Regions from separate parts of the Parendozoicomonas sp. 2304DJ65-17 genome, predicted to be linked through region 2. Evidence: predicted binding sites of a transcription regulator. Region 2 holds the regulator's gene; each other region holds the start of a gene.
The links. The regulator sigma-54, encoded in region 2, starts transcription at its own class of promoters, with help from an activator protein. The targets are predictions, from matches to a motif close to TGGCACNNNNNTTGCTNT.
Positions count from the first base shown of each region.

Region 1: glnK (P-II family nitrogen regulator) is a predicted target of sigma-54. The motif match lies at 1,565-1,582, and genes of this name have one in related genera.
Region 3: flgB (flagellar basal body rod protein FlgB) is a predicted target of sigma-54. The motif match lies at 2,607-2,624, and genes of this name have one in related genera.
Region 4: ACY2RR_RS12520 (nitrate- and nitrite sensing domain-containing protein) is a predicted target of sigma-54. The motif match lies at 2,430-2,447, and genes of this name have one in related genera.

Region 1 covers NZ_JBYVJV010000001.1:1,002,909-1,007,120, forward strand. Annotated here, with positions in the region: gene lysA (diaminopimelate decarboxylase) at 1-737, opposite strand, end outside; gene lptM (LPS translocon maturation chaperone LptM) at 737-862, opposite strand; gene cyaY (iron donor protein CyaY) at 1,044-1,370, shown strand; gene glnK (P-II family nitrogen regulator) at 1,850-2,188, shown strand; gene ACY2RR_RS04585 (ammonium transporter) at 2,325-3,596, shown strand; gene ACY2RR_RS04590 (RidA family protein) at 3,744-4,212, opposite strand, start outside.
Region 2 covers NZ_JBYVJV010000002.1:891,553-895,764, reverse strand. Annotated here, with positions in the region: gene lptC (LPS export ABC transporter periplasmic protein LptC) at 1-494, shown strand, start outside; gene lptA (lipopolysaccharide transport periplasmic protein LptA) at 481-1,014, shown strand; gene lptB (LPS export ABC transporter ATP-binding protein) at 1,038-1,763, shown strand; gene ACY2RR_RS09020 (RNA polymerase factor sigma-54) at 1,960-3,447, shown strand; gene hpf (ribosome hibernation-promoting factor, HPF/YfiA family) at 3,632-3,937, shown strand; gene ptsN (PTS IIA-like nitrogen regulatory protein PtsN) at 3,956-4,212, shown strand, end outside.
Region 3 covers NZ_JBYVJV010000001.1:470,797-475,008, forward strand. Annotated here, with positions in the region: gene flgE (flagellar hook protein FlgE) at 1-1,030, opposite strand, end outside; gene ACY2RR_RS02185 (flagellar hook assembly protein FlgD) at 1,057-1,707, opposite strand; gene flgC (flagellar basal body rod protein FlgC) at 1,730-2,158, opposite strand; gene flgB (flagellar basal body rod protein FlgB) at 2,186-2,569, opposite strand; gene flgA (flagellar basal body P-ring formation chaperone FlgA) at 2,796-3,509, shown strand; gene ACY2RR_RS02205 (flagellar motor protein MotB) at 3,510-4,212, opposite strand, start outside.
Region 4 covers NZ_JBYVJV010000004.1:105,134-109,345, reverse strand. Annotated here, with positions in the region: gene ACY2RR_RS12545 (MFS transporter) at 1-353, shown strand, start outside; gene ACY2RR_RS12540 (acyl-CoA thioesterase) at 331-852, opposite strand; gene ACY2RR_RS12535 (desulfoferrodoxin family protein) at 935-1,357, opposite strand; gene ACY2RR_RS12530 (YecH family metal-binding protein) at 1,495-1,740, shown strand; gene ddpX (D-alanyl-D-alanine dipeptidase) at 1,777-2,358, opposite strand; gene ACY2RR_RS12520 (nitrate- and nitrite sensing domain-containing protein) at 2,488-3,420, shown strand; gene ACY2RR_RS12515 (7-cyano-7-deazaguanine/7-aminomethyl-7-deazaguanine transporter) at 3,424-4,137, opposite strand.

The DNA.
Region 1 (4,212 bases), on a different contig from region 2:
CCAAGTCCACCACCAAGATCGACATGGGAAAGCTTAATTCCCTTATCGGCCAGGCGATCGACCAGAGCCAGCAGAATATCCAGAGCATCCAGGAACGGATCAAGAGATGTCAGCTGTGAGCCGATATGGCAATCCACACCGGTGACATCAATATTTGGCAGACTATGAGCACGCTCATAGATTTCGTCAGCCCGGTCAATATCCACGCCAAACTTGTTGTCTTTCAGTCCGGTAGAAATATAAGGGTGAGTCTGGGCATCCACATTAGGGTTCACCCGCAGGGAAACCCGTGCGGTTTTTCCCATATCCGCGGCAATAGTCTGCAGACGATCCAGCTCGGGAATGGATTCAATATTGAAACACCAAACGCCGACTTCCAGAGCGCGCCGCACTTCATGTTCCTGCTTTCCGACACCAGAGAACACAACCTTTCCGGCATCACCACCAGCAGCCAGTACTCGCTCGAGTTCACCAACGGAAACGATGTCAAAACCCGCGCCCAGTTCGGCCAGAACATTCAGCACACCGAGATTGGAATTGGCTTTTACGGCAAAACAGACTTTGTGAGGAACGTCCGCCAGTGGTTTGGCATAACCATTCCATGCCGCTTCTATTGCTGCACGAGAATAAATATAGGCAGGAGTACCAACCTTTTCGGCCAGCTGGCTGAGAGGAATGTTCTCAGCGCAAAGTTCACCATTCTTCAGGGAAAACGAATCAGAATACAACGACGACATTAACTCCCTTCGCCTCCCTGTACAGTCAGGTTTGAAGGCTCTGCATCAGGTAGATACAAAGGTCCCTTCTGGCCGCAGGCGGAGATAAATAGACTGAAGGCGATGAGCGCCAGTGCGCGTTTCATGGTGGACTCCCGATTCAAAAGCTATAAGTCAATTCGCGTAATTAGTAATCAGTATACCTGCGGAATTTAGGCCATAACAGACACAACACACGGTTGATAACACAGATCGTTTGCCCAACCGATAACTCTGTACGACAATCCGCTACAGATAACACTCCCCTACCTTCACTTACGCAAAACCATGACTGAATTTGAATTCAACGACCAATTAGATGACCTGATGATGGCAATTGAAGATGCCATCGAAGATATTGATACCGATATTGATTATGAAAACTCTGCCGGCATTCTTACTTTAAGCTTTGAAAACGGTAGCCAGATTATCCTCAGCCGCCAGGGCGCTCTGCGTCAGCTGTGGATGGCTGCGCAATCCGGCGGCTTCCACTTTGATTTTGACGACGAGAAAAATCAGTGGATCTGTGACTCCAATGGTGAAGAGTTTGTGGAACTGTTAAATAAGTGCGCTTCAGCCCAGGCCGGAGAAGCTGTTCTTCTGACTCTGGAATAAATCTTTTTTGCTTCAAACAAAGAGTGGTGATTACGCTGCTCTTTGCCCTTCCTTTAATTGCGCACCATTCCTGTGCACAAGCCTGCATCACCACAACACCATAGTGCACTCCCGTGCATCATATCTGGTCACACCTTCTTAAAATTCAGTACGACCAACACGTAACCCAATGAAATAAATGATTTTTTATTAAATGGCACGATGACTGCTATTCCCTAGTGCGAATGCCGGCCACACCGTTACTGCGATCCGGGAACGGCAATAAAAAGGGGCCAGAGCACGCAGGTGTAACGCACAGATACCAAACCAGTGCACAGGGTAAGACAGAAGTCAGGGGAAAACCCTTATAACACCAGCGTCAAAGGCGTAAACTTGTCCTGACCCCTCAGGACAACCCGGAAACAGCCTTAAGTGCTGTAAAAAATTGCTAGGTCATCCGCTCCACACGGTAACCGGCGCATTAATCAGGAGACAATGTAATGAAGTTAGTTTCAGCGATTATCAAGCCTTTCAAGCTCGATGATGTCCGGGAAGCACTTTCCGACATTGGCGTGCAGGGTATTACTGTTACAGAAGTTAAGGGCTTTGGTCGCCAGAAAGGTCACACCGAACTCTACCGAGGTGCAGAGTACGTGGTTGATTTTCTTCCCAAGGTGAAAATTGAAGTTGCTATTGGTGATGACCTGCTGGATCAGGTTATTGAGTCTGTTACCAAGGCTGCCAACACCGGCAAGATCGGCGACGGCAAGATCTTTGTTACCGAACTGCAGCAGGCCATCCGGATTCGTACCGGCGAGACTGGCACTGCCGCTATCTGATCAAAAGTTTTAAGTCGGCTTTTCCGAGCCGGTCCTGAATAAAAACGCGAATGCCGATGTGGGCGGCAGTCGCAAACACCAAACCTCTTCTCTCAAGAGCTGGTGTTAAAAGAATAAATCCTGGGGGTTACTCAACATGGAAAATCAAATCTTCCATTTGCAATACGCGATGGACACCTTCTACTTCCTGGTGTGTGGTGCACTGGTTATGTGGATGGCGGCCGGCTTTGCCATGCTCGAAGCAGGTCTTGTCCGCTCCAAGAACACAACTGAAATTCTTACCAAAAACGTCGCACTGTTTGCGATCTCCTGCACCATGTACCTGATTGTTGGTTACGACATCATGTACGGCGGTGGTGTTCTGCTTGAAGGCGTTCTGGTTGGTGACAGCCATGTATCTGATACTCTGGCTGAGTTCGCTGCCCGTGAAGACGGTTTCGAAGGTGGCTCTATCTACTCCGGCGCTTCCGACTTCTTCTTCCAGGTAGTATTCGTTGCTACAGCAATGTCCATCGTATCCGGTGCCGTTGCTGAGCGTATGAAGCTGTGGAGTTTCCTGTTCTTCGCGGTAGTGATGACTGGTTTCATCTACCCAATGGAAGGTGCCTGGACCTGGAACGGTGACTCTGTATTCGGTATGTACACTCTGGGTGACCTTGGTTTCTCCGACTTCGCTGGTTCCGGTATCGTTCACATGGCTGGTGCCGCTGCTGCTCTGGCTGGTGTTCTGCTGCTGGGTGCTCGTAAAGGCAAGTACGGCAAGAACGGTGAAATCAACGCTATGCCTGGTGCCAACCTGCCTCTCGCTACTCTGGGTATGTTCATCCTGTGGATGGGCTGGTTCGGCTTCAACGGTGGTTCCGTACTTAAGTTGGGCGATATCGCCAACGCTAACAGCGTAGCCATGGTATTCCTGAACACTAACGCTGCTGCTGCCGGTGGTCTGGTTGCCGCTCTTATCACTGCCCGCCTGCTGTTTGGTAAGGCTGACCTGACTATGTGTCTGAACGGCGCTCTGGCTGGTCTGGTTGCCATCACTGCCGAGCCAAGCACTCCAACTCCAATTCAGGCCACTCTGATCGGTGCTGTCGGCGGTATCCTGGTAGTGTTCTCCATCCTGGCTCTGGACAAGATGAAGATTGACGATCCAGTAGGTGCCATCTCTGTACACGGTACTGTTGGTCTGTTCGGTCTGCTGGTTGTTCCTTTCACCAACAGCGACGTAACCTTCTCCGGTCAGCTGATCGGTGCCGCTACCATCTTCGTATGGGTATTCGGCTGCAGCCTGATCGTTTGGGGCGCTCTGAAAGCTATCACCGGTATCCGGGTTAGCGAAGAAGAAGAGTACGAAGGTGTGGATCTGGCTGAATGCGGAATGGAAGCTTACCCAGAATTCACTAACAAATAAGATCTGATTTAAATCGGCCCTGGAAAAAAGCCCCGCTTTATTCAAAGCGGGGCTTTTTTATTACTAATCAAAAACAACTGTCGCTATAAGCATAAGTTGCCCCCCAGAAAAATACTTCCAATGTTGTTTAACCGGGGCTTACTCAAATTAAGATTCAGCAGGGATGAATAACGTCGCATCAATTTCAAACAGCATGTCATCCAAAGCTAGTCTCGGTACAGGAATCAAAGTACTGGCAGGTAAATGTTCACCAAACAGTTTTACAATTTCTTCATCCAGTGGCCCTAACCATTTTTCGGTATGACCAGCGATAAGTACCTGAATTTTTATGACATGCTCTGGTTTTGCACCAGCCGCTTCAATAGCTAGCTTAAGATTTTTAAAGGTAATCACCATCTGCTCTCCGACGGTCTCACCCAACACTTCACCTTTGGTGTTTGAACTGAGCTGACCAGAAATAAAGACGGTTTTTCCTTTTTCAGGTGTTACTACAACCTGGGTGAACCCGTATTTACGGGTATCTAACAAAGTGTCAGGGTTAATTCTCTGGATCCCAGAGCTGTCATTGGCGTTAGCTGTGTTCATAAGCAATACTCCTACTAAAATTAGCATCAGC
Region 2 (4,212 bases):
TGGTGAAAAGCCAGACTACAAAGGAAAGCAAGGCACCGGACTTTTTTGTTCGTAATGCCCGTATCAAGGAGTTCGGTCCGGCAGGTGAGCTGGAATCAACTCTGGTTTCCGATGAGATCAGCCATTACCCCCATAACGATATAACCCTGCTCACCCGCCCGGATATGTGGAGCTACAACGGTGATCCTGAGAAAACAGGCAAACAGCCGTGGCATACCACTTCCGACAACGGTCGCATACTCCCGGATGGCGAAACCGTCGAACTGATGGGCAATGTAGTGATGATCCAGCCTGATGTTCAGGGAAACCCCGAGCAGCGTATAGACACGGATTTTATGACCGTTTACTCTGGACAGGATTTCGCAGAGACCGATTTACCTGTTCGCTTAACAAATCCAACCAGTGTCGTTAACGCTGTAGGAATGCGCGCATTTTATAAACGGGACTTTATTCAGCTTAAATCCAGGGTAAGAAGCATACATGAAAGTCGCTAAACTCCCTTTTTATCTGGGTCTGGCTCTGGCTGCGGTGATAACCACCACACCATCCTGGGCTCTTAACAGTGACCGAGATAAGCCAATCCACATTACTTCTGATAATGCGGACATAGACGACGCCAAAGGCATCGCCATCTATCGCGGCGATGTTGTAATGACCCAAGGCTCCACAAAACTGACCGGTGATATCATCACCATCTATTCCCAGAACCGTGAAATTAAACGGGTAGTATCTGAAGGTGATAAAGACCTTGCCTACTACGAAGAAGAGCAGGAAGGCGACAAAGGCTTATTAAAGGCCTGGGGTGTCACTATCGACTACAACATGGGCACCGACAAGATCAAACTGATCGAAAAAGCTCGCCTGATTCAAAAGGGTGATACTTTTACCGGCGACCAGATTGATTACGACCAGCTCAAACAGCTCGTTAACGCTACTGGCGGAACAACCAAGAAATCAGGTGGCCGGGTACAGATGGTTATCCAACCCAATCAGACTCCCGGTTCATCCAAGTAGACGCAGAGAAAGACACAGGCCACATGGCACAACTGCAAGCAAAACACCTGAAGAAAAGTTACAGCGGTCGGCAGGTCGTTCGTGATGTTTCTGTATCTATAGAAAGTGGCCAGATTGTTGGGCTACTTGGCCCCAACGGGGCGGGCAAAACCACATGCTTCTATATGATCGTCGGTCTGGTTCAAGCGGAAGGCGGCCAGATTTCCATTGACGACCAGAACCTGACCGCTTTACCCATGCACGGCCGAGCCCGTGCCGGTATCGGCTACCTGCCTCAGGAAGCATCCATTTTTCGAAAGCTGACTGTGGCCGATAACATCATGGCCATTCTTGAAACCAGAAAAGGTTTAAGCAAAGCTCAGCGTCTGGAAAAAATGGAAGAGCTGCTGAATGAGTTCAATATTCAGCACATCCGTGACAGCCTGGGCATGAGCCTGTCTGGTGGCGAACGACGCCGGGTTGAGATTGCCCGAGCCCTGGCTACAGAACCTTCATTCATACTGCTCGATGAACCCTTTGCCGGTGTTGACCCTATTTCCGTAACGGATATTAAGGAAATCGTCACCCACCTGAAGAACAGAGGTATCGGCGTACTCATTACCGACCACAACGTTCGGGAAACTCTGGATATCTGTGAGCACGCTTACATTGTCAGCGAAGGTCAGATCATCGCGTCAGGCAACAGCGACACCGTTCTGAGCAACCAGAAAGTGCGCGACGTTTACCTCGGAGAGCATTTCCGGATCTAACGCCTGCGGAGCTGCACCGCTACTGGTCGCAGCTCTTCCTGACGACTGTATTTCACAGGCTGAGCTTCACGTTGGAGCATACGGCAGTGTAATATAGTGGTTTATACGGAAGCGTTATCATGTGTTAAGCCAACGGGCAGGGATGTTGAAAATAATTTTGCAGGACAGTGCAGTTAAGGCTGGATAATACGATCCCATGAAGCCATCTCTTGAACTTAAAATTGGCCAGCAGCTGACAATGACACCCCAGCTGCAACAGGCCATTCGCTTGCTGCAGCTTTCTACACTGGATCTCCAGCAGGAGATTCAGCAAGCCTTGGAAAGCAACCCAATGCTGGAGCAAGAGGAGCTCCAACCTGCTGCAGACCCGGAAGTGCAGGACGCCATTTCTGATGCTGGCCTCACTGACCTGAACGCATCCACCAAAACCGAAAAGACCGACGAAACTAAAGAAACTCAGGAAGACTGGAGCGAATCCATTCCTTCTGATCTGCCTGTAGACAGCGGCTGGGATGATGTTTATCAGGCTGCACCGTCAAGCTCTGGCAGTCAATCCGATGGCCCAGTTGATGATTTCACAACTCGTACCAGTTCCAGTGAAACCCTGCAGGACCACTTGGAGTGGCAGCTGAACCTGGCGCCGATGTCCGACACTGATCGTATGATTGCTATGGCGATTATTGAAGGCATCGATGACAACGGCTATCTCACCGTGTCCTTGGAAGATATTCTGGAAAGCCAGGATCCTGAGCGGGAAATTGAAATGGACGAGGTTGAGATGGTTCTCAACCGTATACAACATTTCGAACCGGTTGGTGTTGGCTGTCGGGATTTACGGGAATGCCTGCTGATTCAACTTCGTCAACTTCCTGAAGCAACCGATGATGTTATCAATGCTCACCGCATTGTTGATCGTTACATCGATCTTCTCGGCACCCGTGATTACGCAACATTAATGCGCCGCACCCGGCTGAAAGAACCTCAGATCAAAGACGCGCTGGCCATCATCCAGAGTCTGAACCCTCATCCCGGAGCAGAGCTTCAGGAATCAGAAGCAGAGTATGTTATTCCGGATGTTCTGGTTCGCAAACGCAAAGGGCGCTGGGTTGTTGATCTGAACCCTGACACAGCTCCACGTTTACGCATTAACGATGGCTACGCATCCCTGATTCGACGAGCGGATTCCAGCGATGACAATACTTACCTGAAAAACCACCTTCAGGAAGCACGTTGGTTTATCAAAAGCCTGCAAAGCCGAAACGAAACACTTCTGAAAGTAGCCACCCGCATTGTTGAATACCAACGCGGCTTTCTGGATTACGGTGAAGAGGCTATGAAACCTCTGGTTCTGCACGATATCGCCGAAGCGGTTGATATGCATGAATCAACAATTTCACGGGTGACCACCCAGAAGTTCATGCATACACCCCGCGGAATTTTCGAGCTGAAATACTTTTTCTCTAGCCACGTTAGCACCACATCCGGCGGAGAATGCTCTTCAACAGCTATCCGGGCACTGATCAAAAAACTGATTGCCCAGGAGAATCCGAAAAAGCCTCTCAGTGACAGCAAAATCGCCACCCTTCTGGGAGAGCAGGGAATAAAAGTCGCCAGACGCACCATCGCCAAATACAGGGAAGCTCTGATGATTCCTCCCTCCAATGAGCGAAAACGTCTGGTATAGCTACCAATTTATAGAAAATGCGCTACCACAGCGCCAGATCAGTCTGAAGCATGCCTTGGCTCATGGAAATAGATTCCAGATACGCAAAATCCGAGACGAGGCACGGGACTGGTGGTAGAATCTAAAGTGTCGGCCCGGTATGGAATTGTCGGGGCTGCTCAACCTGACACCAGGAGAGTAACGCATGCAAGTTAAGATCAGTGGTCATCAGTTCGACGTAACAGAAGCTCTGAACGAGTACGTTTCAAAAAAACTTGACAAGCTAGCCAGCCATTACGATGGAATAACAAGTGTTCAGGTTACCCTGAGTATTGAAAAGCAAAGGCAATGTGCCGAAGCGACCCTGCACGTACGTAATGCTGATATCGCTGCATCGGCTGAACATGAAGACATGTATGCTGCTATTGACCTGTTGACGGACAAACTTGATCGTCAGCTTTTGAAGTACAAGGAAAAAAATATTGATCGCCTTCAGGGGGCCTCTCACTGATCCCCGGTCCAAAATCCAATGAGCCTACGGAATATTCTTGCTCCCGGTCACGCCTTATACGGCGTGCAGGGAGCCAGCAAGAAGCGCACTCTGGAATACATCGCCAGCATAATCAGCCAAAGACAGCCCGGTCTTGATACCAAGGAGTTGTTCAACCAGCTTGTGACCCGGGAAAAACTTGGAAGCACAGGTCTTGGTAATGGTTTTGCGCTACCCCATTGCCGGGTAGCAAACTGCGAAGAGCCACAGGCAGTATTTCTTAGGCTCGCTAAACC
Region 3 (4,212 bases), on a different contig from region 2:
AACTATCGCCTATTGGAGTCAGCCCGCCTTCATTAGCAAAGCCTGCCAGAATCAGCTGTCCCTGAACACGAGTCTGGCCATTGGAATAGAGAGCACGTAAAGCACCGGATTCATCAACTTCAATCCCCGTTAACTTACCGGCCGGGTAACCATTCTGAAGAGCCTGGTTTACAGAAAACTCTGTACCTAGCTGAGTGAGCTTGCTGAGATCGAGATCAAAATCCAGATCAGCCACACCGCCAACAGTTAATCCGGTAATAGCGATATTACCACCGGATGCCAGGGTTCCATCGTTATTAAAAACCAATGGGCTTTGAGCAATGGCTGGAGGGGTTATCACCGAGCCACCAACGTTTGTTCCACTTGGTAAGTCAGTGCCATCAAACTGGTAATGCACATTCCAGTTGTTATCTGAAGTTTTGCCGAAATAGAGGCTGAGAATATGAGGATTACCCTGGCTGTCATAAATATTAAAAGCCATGGTGGAGTTATAAGATGCAGGATCGCTGGCATCAAACGGCGAGTTCGCAGGAACAGTATTCCGGGCATCAAGGTTTAACTGGCCAATCAATTCATTGGTTGCGCTGGCCTGCATATCCGCAGCACTAACCTGCAGATCCTGACGGGTACCAGTCAGAATGTTTCCGTTGGCATCAGCTGCAAAACCCTGCAACCTCAACCCTTGGTTGTTTACTAGATAGTTGGCCTGGTCCAGAGAGAAATAACCAGCCCGTGTATAAGCCTGCTGGCCATTGTCATTCAGTACAAAGAAGCCATTACCACTAATGGCCAAATCGAGAGCACTGTTGGTATAGGTCAGGTTGCCCTGACTGAATAATTGAGACGTGTTGGCAACCTTAACACCCGCTGCCTTACTGCTGCCTCCACTCAGGGAGGAAGCATACAAATCCGCAAACTCACTACGGGATGATTTAAAACCGACAGTGTTGGAGTTGGCAATATTGTTACTGACAACTTCCAGATCCTGCTTGGCGGCTTTCATTCCGCTCAAACCAATTCCGAATGACATAATTCAGCTCCTTCTGACTTCTGTCGTTATTCGCCAATCCTGGCAATCTGGGAAAGCGGCATGGCACCGATTCCAGCAATATTCACTTCAACTTCTGAACCACCTCCAGGAATTACCACACTTTCAACCTCTGAGGAGATAGCTACCGGTACTTTTAGCTGTTCGTCGCCATTACTGGCAATCGCCGAAATGGAATACACACCAGCATCAAGATCCAGGCTTGAGGTATCAAAGCTCACAAGACCTTTACTGGCTTTACCAAGATCAACTTCACCCACAATCTGACCATTGGCATCACTGACAATTACTCTCAGCTGGTCAGCATTAGAAGGTACAGCAACCTCACCAGATACAGACTTTCCTTCATCCACTTCAATAACACTGGTAGGAACAGTCACTGTTTTGCCAACCAGACCGGTCGCCTGCATAGCCTGGGAATACTGCATGGAATTCACCACACCGGTCATGGTTTTGTTCAGGCTTTCCAGATTTTCTACACTGGTGATCTGCGCCAGCTGGGCAACAAAGTCCGTGCTACTTTTTGGCTGTAGTGGATCCTGGTTATTCACTTCCGCCAGCAGCATCTGCATAAAGTCTTTCTGCTGGAGACCATTACTTTCCCCCAGCTGAACACCGCCGGTACTGGTTACGTTTTTGGAAATGCCGTTAACATCCATTTAACTGGCTCCGTTTTGATATTTATTGTCCAAGGGTCAGCAAACGCTGCTGCATCTTTTTGGCTGTGACCATAATTTCGATACTGGTTTGATAACTGCGAGAAGCAGACATCATGTCTGCCATCTCAGAAACAATGTTGACGTTGGGGTAATAGACATAACCATTCTCGTCAGCGTTGGGATGACTGGGTTCATACTGGCGCTGCTCTGTAGTCGCAGGAATGCGTTGGATATCGGAAACCTCAACCTGCATGGAAGTATTGCCCAGGCCACCACTTTGCAAAGCCTCGCCCTGAATCACAGAGAACACCGGTTTCATTACCTGATAGGCTTCTTCCGGTGTAGAGCCGGCACTGCTGGCATTGGCAAGGTTACTGGCCACAGTATTCAAACGAATTGTTTGAGCAGCAGCGGAAGAACCGGCTATTGAGAAAATCTGGTTTAACGACATTAAGCAATCCCTGCTTTGGTGTTCTTATCAGCGACCATTAATTGCCCGGGCCAGCCCCTGGAACTTCATATTTAAAAAGGAAAAGCTGGTCTGAAAGGCCAGTGCATTCTCTGAGTAATTAGCTTGCTCAACACCCAGCTCGACACTGTTTCCGTCGGTTGTTTGCTGCTGGGGAATACGGTATTTCACAGAACCATCAAAGCCCCGATCAATACTGCTAACGTGCTGCCCGGAGGTAGAAGCTATTCGACTGTTTTCCATTTCCAGTACTTCACCAAACTCAATATCTCTTGCCTTGTATCCGGGGGTATCCACATTAGCGAGGTTTCCCGCCAGCAGAGTTGCGCGCTGTACCCTGAACTCCAGCGCCCGCGGATGAATACCTAATGCATTTTCAAAACTGATCGCCACGTTCTCTTCCTTGAGTCACGTTACTAGCCGTTAACTATTTGCGATAACCGTGCCAGCTTTTATTTTTAGGATTTGTTTTTGAAGAGGTACCCGGCCAGAGCCTCTGATGACCTTGAAGAAACCCAGTGCTGGTTTAAGGTGAAGTAATAAACGACGAAAAGCGGAAGCCGCGTTCCGGTTTTAGCGGCATGACAATTCCGCCTCAAAAATAAGATTGGGGAAAGGGATGAAATATTGGGTTTTCAAATTAGCCGGAGCCTTTACGCTGGTTTCACTCAGCACCTTACTTCATGCGCAAACAGTCAATGAACAGGTCGAGCTGGCCGTTACCAAGCATTTAAACAAAGACGTAGCTGGTTATGCGAAGAGCCTTGGCAGTAAGAAATATTCTATTCAACTGGCTTCGCTTCCTGCCTTGAAACTCCCTTTATGCACTCACAAACCAGCCGTTAGCGCTATTGGTTCAAGCAGCAAAATAGCATCCAGAATGACGCGCAAAGTTTCCTGTGAAAGCCCGGTATGGTCTTTAAATGTCAGGGCAGAAGTTTTTATTTATCGCACCGTTGTGAAGAGCGTGAACAAAATTGAAAGGAACAGCAGGATTTCCGTAGCTGACCTGACTACCGAAGAAGAAAATATTCTGAAAGTTCGTGGCAAGTATTTCTCAAACCCTAGACAGGTTGCAGGGCTTAACAGTCGCAGACAGATCAGCCCCGGGAAAATTATCCAACCATCCATGACATCACAACCCGAGATGGTGGAACGAAATAAAGCCGTTCGCATTCAGGTGAAAAGTGCCGGGTTTCTTGTTTCCATGAAAGGACAGGCTCTGGAATCCGGCTCACTGGGAGATCAAATCCAGATTCGCAATACATCTTCCGGAAAAGTCATTACCGCAGAAGTGATAGGAAAGGGGTTAGTCAGCCTGGTTGGCCAGTAGTTACTCTGGCCTCAGAATTTTCGGGAGCTGATTGGAATGGGCTTCCTGATCTGCCGCATCAATATCTTCCTGAGGAATCAGGTTTTCTTTCGGTAAGCCATTGTCCTGAACCGGAGCAAAGAGTCTCTTAATCCGGGAAGCCATATTGTGATTCAGAACCATTAACTCAACCCTTCGGTTTGAGCCATCTTCTGGGTTATCAGGAATCCGCGGTTCATGGTCAGACAGTGCGGCAACCATGATAAACTGCTCATCAGTCACACCACCAAAACTCAGGATTTTCTGTGCAACCAAAGCCCGCTCGCCAGAAAGGTTCCAATTGCTATAGCGATAAATATTTGTTTTGGTTGCATCGGTATGGCCACTGACCATAATCGGGTTGCTGATCTTCTTCAAAACCCGAGCCAGAGCCAACAACAAATCTTCATAGAATGGATTCAGCCGGGCACTACCGCGTTCAAACATGTGCTCTTCATTATGATCCAGAATGACCAACCTTAAGCCTTCTGGAAGTACTTCCATAAACACATATTCATCGAGATGACGATCATCCATTTCACCACTCAACATCTGCTGAAGCTGTTTCACTAGCTCTTCAAAATCAGCTTTTTCTCCCCGCTGCGGAGCCTGTAAATCACCAATAACCTCAGTGCCGTCTTTCCCTTTCATACTGGGGCCAACGTTATCTACACGGCGAATAATA
Region 4 (4,212 bases), on a different contig from region 2:
TGCTTGCGTATGTTCTTTGTGTAGTGATTGGGATCATTGATAACCAGTGGCTCCACTATTGGTGGGCGCTTTTGTTGTTGGGTATTGGCTGGAATTTCCTGTTTGTGGCCGGTACATCGCTGTTGCCGAAAATGTACCGGGCGGAGCAGAGTCATCAGGCTCAGGGTATAAATGATCTGCTGGTTTTCTGCTCCCAGTCTCTGGGAGCTTTAACGTCCAGTTTCGTGCTGTATCAGATTGGCTGGGAAGGGCTTCTTGTCCTGACATTGCCGATTCTGGTTGCTATGTTGGGGCTGCTGATGTTTTGGATACGCCGCGGCCGGCCCCAGGCTACTGCTCTTGAGGGTGTTTAATACTTGCAGTTTTTAGAGCCTGTTGGTTGTGGAGCCAGGTTGTAATTATATCTGGCAGGGGCTGAGCTTCTCCGAGAACATCTTCAGGAGACACAAGCCTGCCTTTTTTCAGGCAGGCTTCTTTGACCAACCCTGTCGCAAATAATTTATCGCCTGAACGGAATTCATGGTGGTAATACACATATTTCCCATCCCAGCCTGCGATTCTGGAGTAAACATCAAAGCGTTTTTGTCGACCAATAGGTTTGATATAGACAAGCTGTTGGGCCGCAATCATGCGAGCAGAAAAATGCCCGGCTAACGCCAGCCTTGCACCATGCCAGAGAGGAAAACGCCCCAGCTCCATAAGGTTAAAAAAGCGCTGGTTTGGCAGATGGTCCCGTAGTCTGAAATCATGGGGCCATGCCCGAAAACTGGTTTTCGATGTTTTATAAACGGAGCTTTTAGGCGACAGATAACAGCGAATTAAAAGGATTGCTAGACGAAAAACCAGATTCATTTGTGTACTTCTTATTAACGGCTTTTTGTTGGGCGCTATTGTCCTGTTCAAGTGCAGAGCCGGCAATGATTTTTATGCAGAATTACACTGTCGTCTGAGCCAGCCACAGATCATGTTTGTTGCACAGGCTTGTTGCATACAGTGGCCCTGTATATTCCTCCAGTTTGAACAGAGAAACCGGCTGTCTTTCTACTTCTGGGTTGAATAATTTTTCATCAATAAGGTTGTAACCCCGGTCAAACAACTGGTGCTTAACGATGTAGTGTTCATAACCTCTCATTTCATGGTTGGTTTCCACACGGATGGTTTTACCCTGAGGGGTATCTACCGGAGTGATAATGGGAAGATGAGTTTTTGCTTTGTGGGCAAAACGGCCCGGTTGTTCGGCGGTAAAGATCAGATTACCAAAAACATTGTTACTGCTGAGGGTTTTGCCCGCCGATGGAAAAGCGATCAGTGCCCCTGTTGTTATTGTACCAGCATAAAGAAAGAAGCGTCTGTTCATAAGGAATTGGCCTTTTAATGCTTATTTACCAAGGCTCCTAGGCATAAGTACGCATGCCTGCGAATGCGTCAGTGCAGTATCGTGACTATGAATATGTGGCTAGATAATAGCCAAAGTAAAATAGTTAAGAGGTAAATATGGCTCAGTCTGTACATGGTCGTAACGTTTTGAAGCTAGTTCTGGAGTCTGAGCAGGCACAACCTCGCGCACAACTGCTGCAGGTAATCGCGGATCAGTTTGGCGCAGAAGCTGAATTCCACACCTGCTCCGTTAAGGGACTGAGCGCAGAAGCTTTGCTGGAACTGTTCCTGGGTAAAGGCAAACTGGTAGAAAGTGCTGAAGGCATCGTTGCTGATGCCTCTAAAATGTGCAGCCATCACTGATAAGCTGTCAGGCATTATTGCTATTGCAATAGTGCCTTATTCTTTTTCCTCTTCCCCCATAAGGTGTGTGCCCGCCAGCCGGTCTGTCAGAACCGGGTAGCGATCAAGGGTTGGCAACTCATAATGCCACCACTCATACGGATGGCACCGAAATCCCGCCGTATGCATTAATCCTGCAAGTGTCAGCCGGTTTCTTAATGCCTCATCACTGATCGACGTATTATTGTGGTGCGCTAAATCCCTGAAATCATCAAACCCAGTCCCCATGTCGAGCAGTTCACCGGTTTTGGCCGATTCCAGAGTCAGGTCAACAGCAATTCCGCGGCAGTGGGTGCGCGGGCCGTTATCCGGTGGAGATATATAGCGGGAATCGGGGTGGTAATCCCAGAGTTTCTGCTGGGCTTCCAAGGGCCGGAAGGTATCCCAGATATGGAGTTGAAGCCCCAATGTGGCCGCGATTCTTCTGGCTGTTTCAAGCTTTTTGGCGGTATCCCTGTGAACATAAGCTTTGGCTTCGGCGTAAATCTGCTTGCCGGTAAAGTTATTATCTGCGGCCAGGCGAATATCCAGTGTTATTCCGGGCATTGAGTCATCAAGCTGAACCAGTGAATCGAGCATTCAGGTGTACCATTTTTTAATCGGTCTTCAGACAGGGTAGACAATAGGTTTTCCAACAGCCTGTCGGAAAACGGCACAGGACATGCATAGTCAGGGATAAAGCAAGAAAAAGCATAGGGATAAGTTGCTATGGCTTATCAGGCCCTGAGAAAAATAGATGAGGAATTTGCTCAGTTCGCGGAGGCGTCGACGCTTGATGATGCTCCCCAGGATTTGATCCGCAGGCACCGTAACAGGCAGCATGGCCTGGCACTGTGTGCACAGATGTTGAGCCTGGTGGGCCATATTCAGCACCATCGGGGAGCCAGCCTGGCAGTTTTGGCTGGAGATGTGTTCTTTGAACAGCGCTTAATGAGGCTTCAGCATCAGATACGCAGTCAGCTCGATCAACTGCTTCTGGAAAAAGAACAGCTGAATCTGCAGCTGGTACTGGGATTGTATCAGGAGTGGTTAACCCTCAGTCGTCAGTGGCGGCAAGATCAGCCTCTGACAAATTATGAGCTTCACAGTCATCTTATTGAGCAGCTGTTACGTCTTCTCTGGCAAACGGCGAGAAAATCAGAGAGTGGCTGCTTTGTTGAAGGCATTCCCCTGATGCGCTTTGTTCTGAATGATCTTGCACGGTTAAAAGAGCTGGCCGGCCAGATGCGGGGACTGGTTTGTCACCGACTTTATCTTACCGAACCGTCCCGCCGACTGAATGCTCGTATTGCCTACAGTCTGAGTGAAGCGCAACGGTATATTGCCAATGTTAGAGCCACCATGACTAAGTTTGTGGCTTTGTCTGACACCCAGAAGAAACTGTTTGATCCGGCCATCACGGTGCTGGCAAGAGAAAATATTATTCCCCGGCTTGAGGCCGTTATTGTGAGGATTCAGTCTTTGCAGAATGGCAAAAGCGAGTCGGTGCTTGACCCGGTCAGCTATTTCAGCCTGATGACCCGAATTATGACCGGGCTGGAAGATGCTCTTCAGCAGGGTTTGAATGGTATAAGCCGTTCGCCGGAACCGGCCTTGGTGGCATGGATAGAGGGTTCCCAAAAGCCCTCTACCCATGAGTAGGTCTCAGGCCGCCTGAGAGAAGCTCGCGCTTTCTTCTGAAGTCTGCTTCTGAGCAGTCTTTTTCATCAATAGTGCTTGCAGGCGATTCAAGAGTACGCCGTACAGAGGAAGGAACAGGGCAAGGGATATAGCCAGTTTCCAACCGTAATCTACCAGGGCAATCTCCATCCAGTTTGTTGCCATAAAGGCATCGGTGGATCTGTAAAAAGCGATACTGAAGAAGCTGATGGTATCAATCATATTGCCCAGAATCGTGGACGCTGCCGGAGCAATCCACCAGGCTTTTAGTTGGCGAAGACGATTGAAAATAGTGATATCCAGCATCTGCCCGATCAAATAAGCCGAGAAGCTGGCAAAGGCGATACGAGCCACAAACAGATTAAAGCCGTTCAGGCCGTCTGGCTGATATCTTCCTTCATAAAACATCACCGAAACCAGATAGGATACAGTCAGGGCTGGCAGCATGGCGCGCAGGATAATCTGTCGGGCGGGCTGTCTGCCAAAGATGCGTACAGTCAGGTCTGTGGCCAGAAATACAAATGGAAATGTAAAGGCGCCCCAGGTTGTGTGGAGACCAAACATCTGAAATGGAATCTGAACCAGATAATTACTGGCTGTGATAATAGCGATATGGAGCAGTGTCATAGTCAGAATCAGTCGTTTGTACTGGTTAGCGCTTGATTCTGTGGAGATCGCAGAGAGATCAATCCTTGGCATTGTTTACCTTTTTCGTTAGCGCGAGGTGAGGGAACTCGAAGGCGCCGGATTTTACAGGTAATTCTTTTTTTGTCT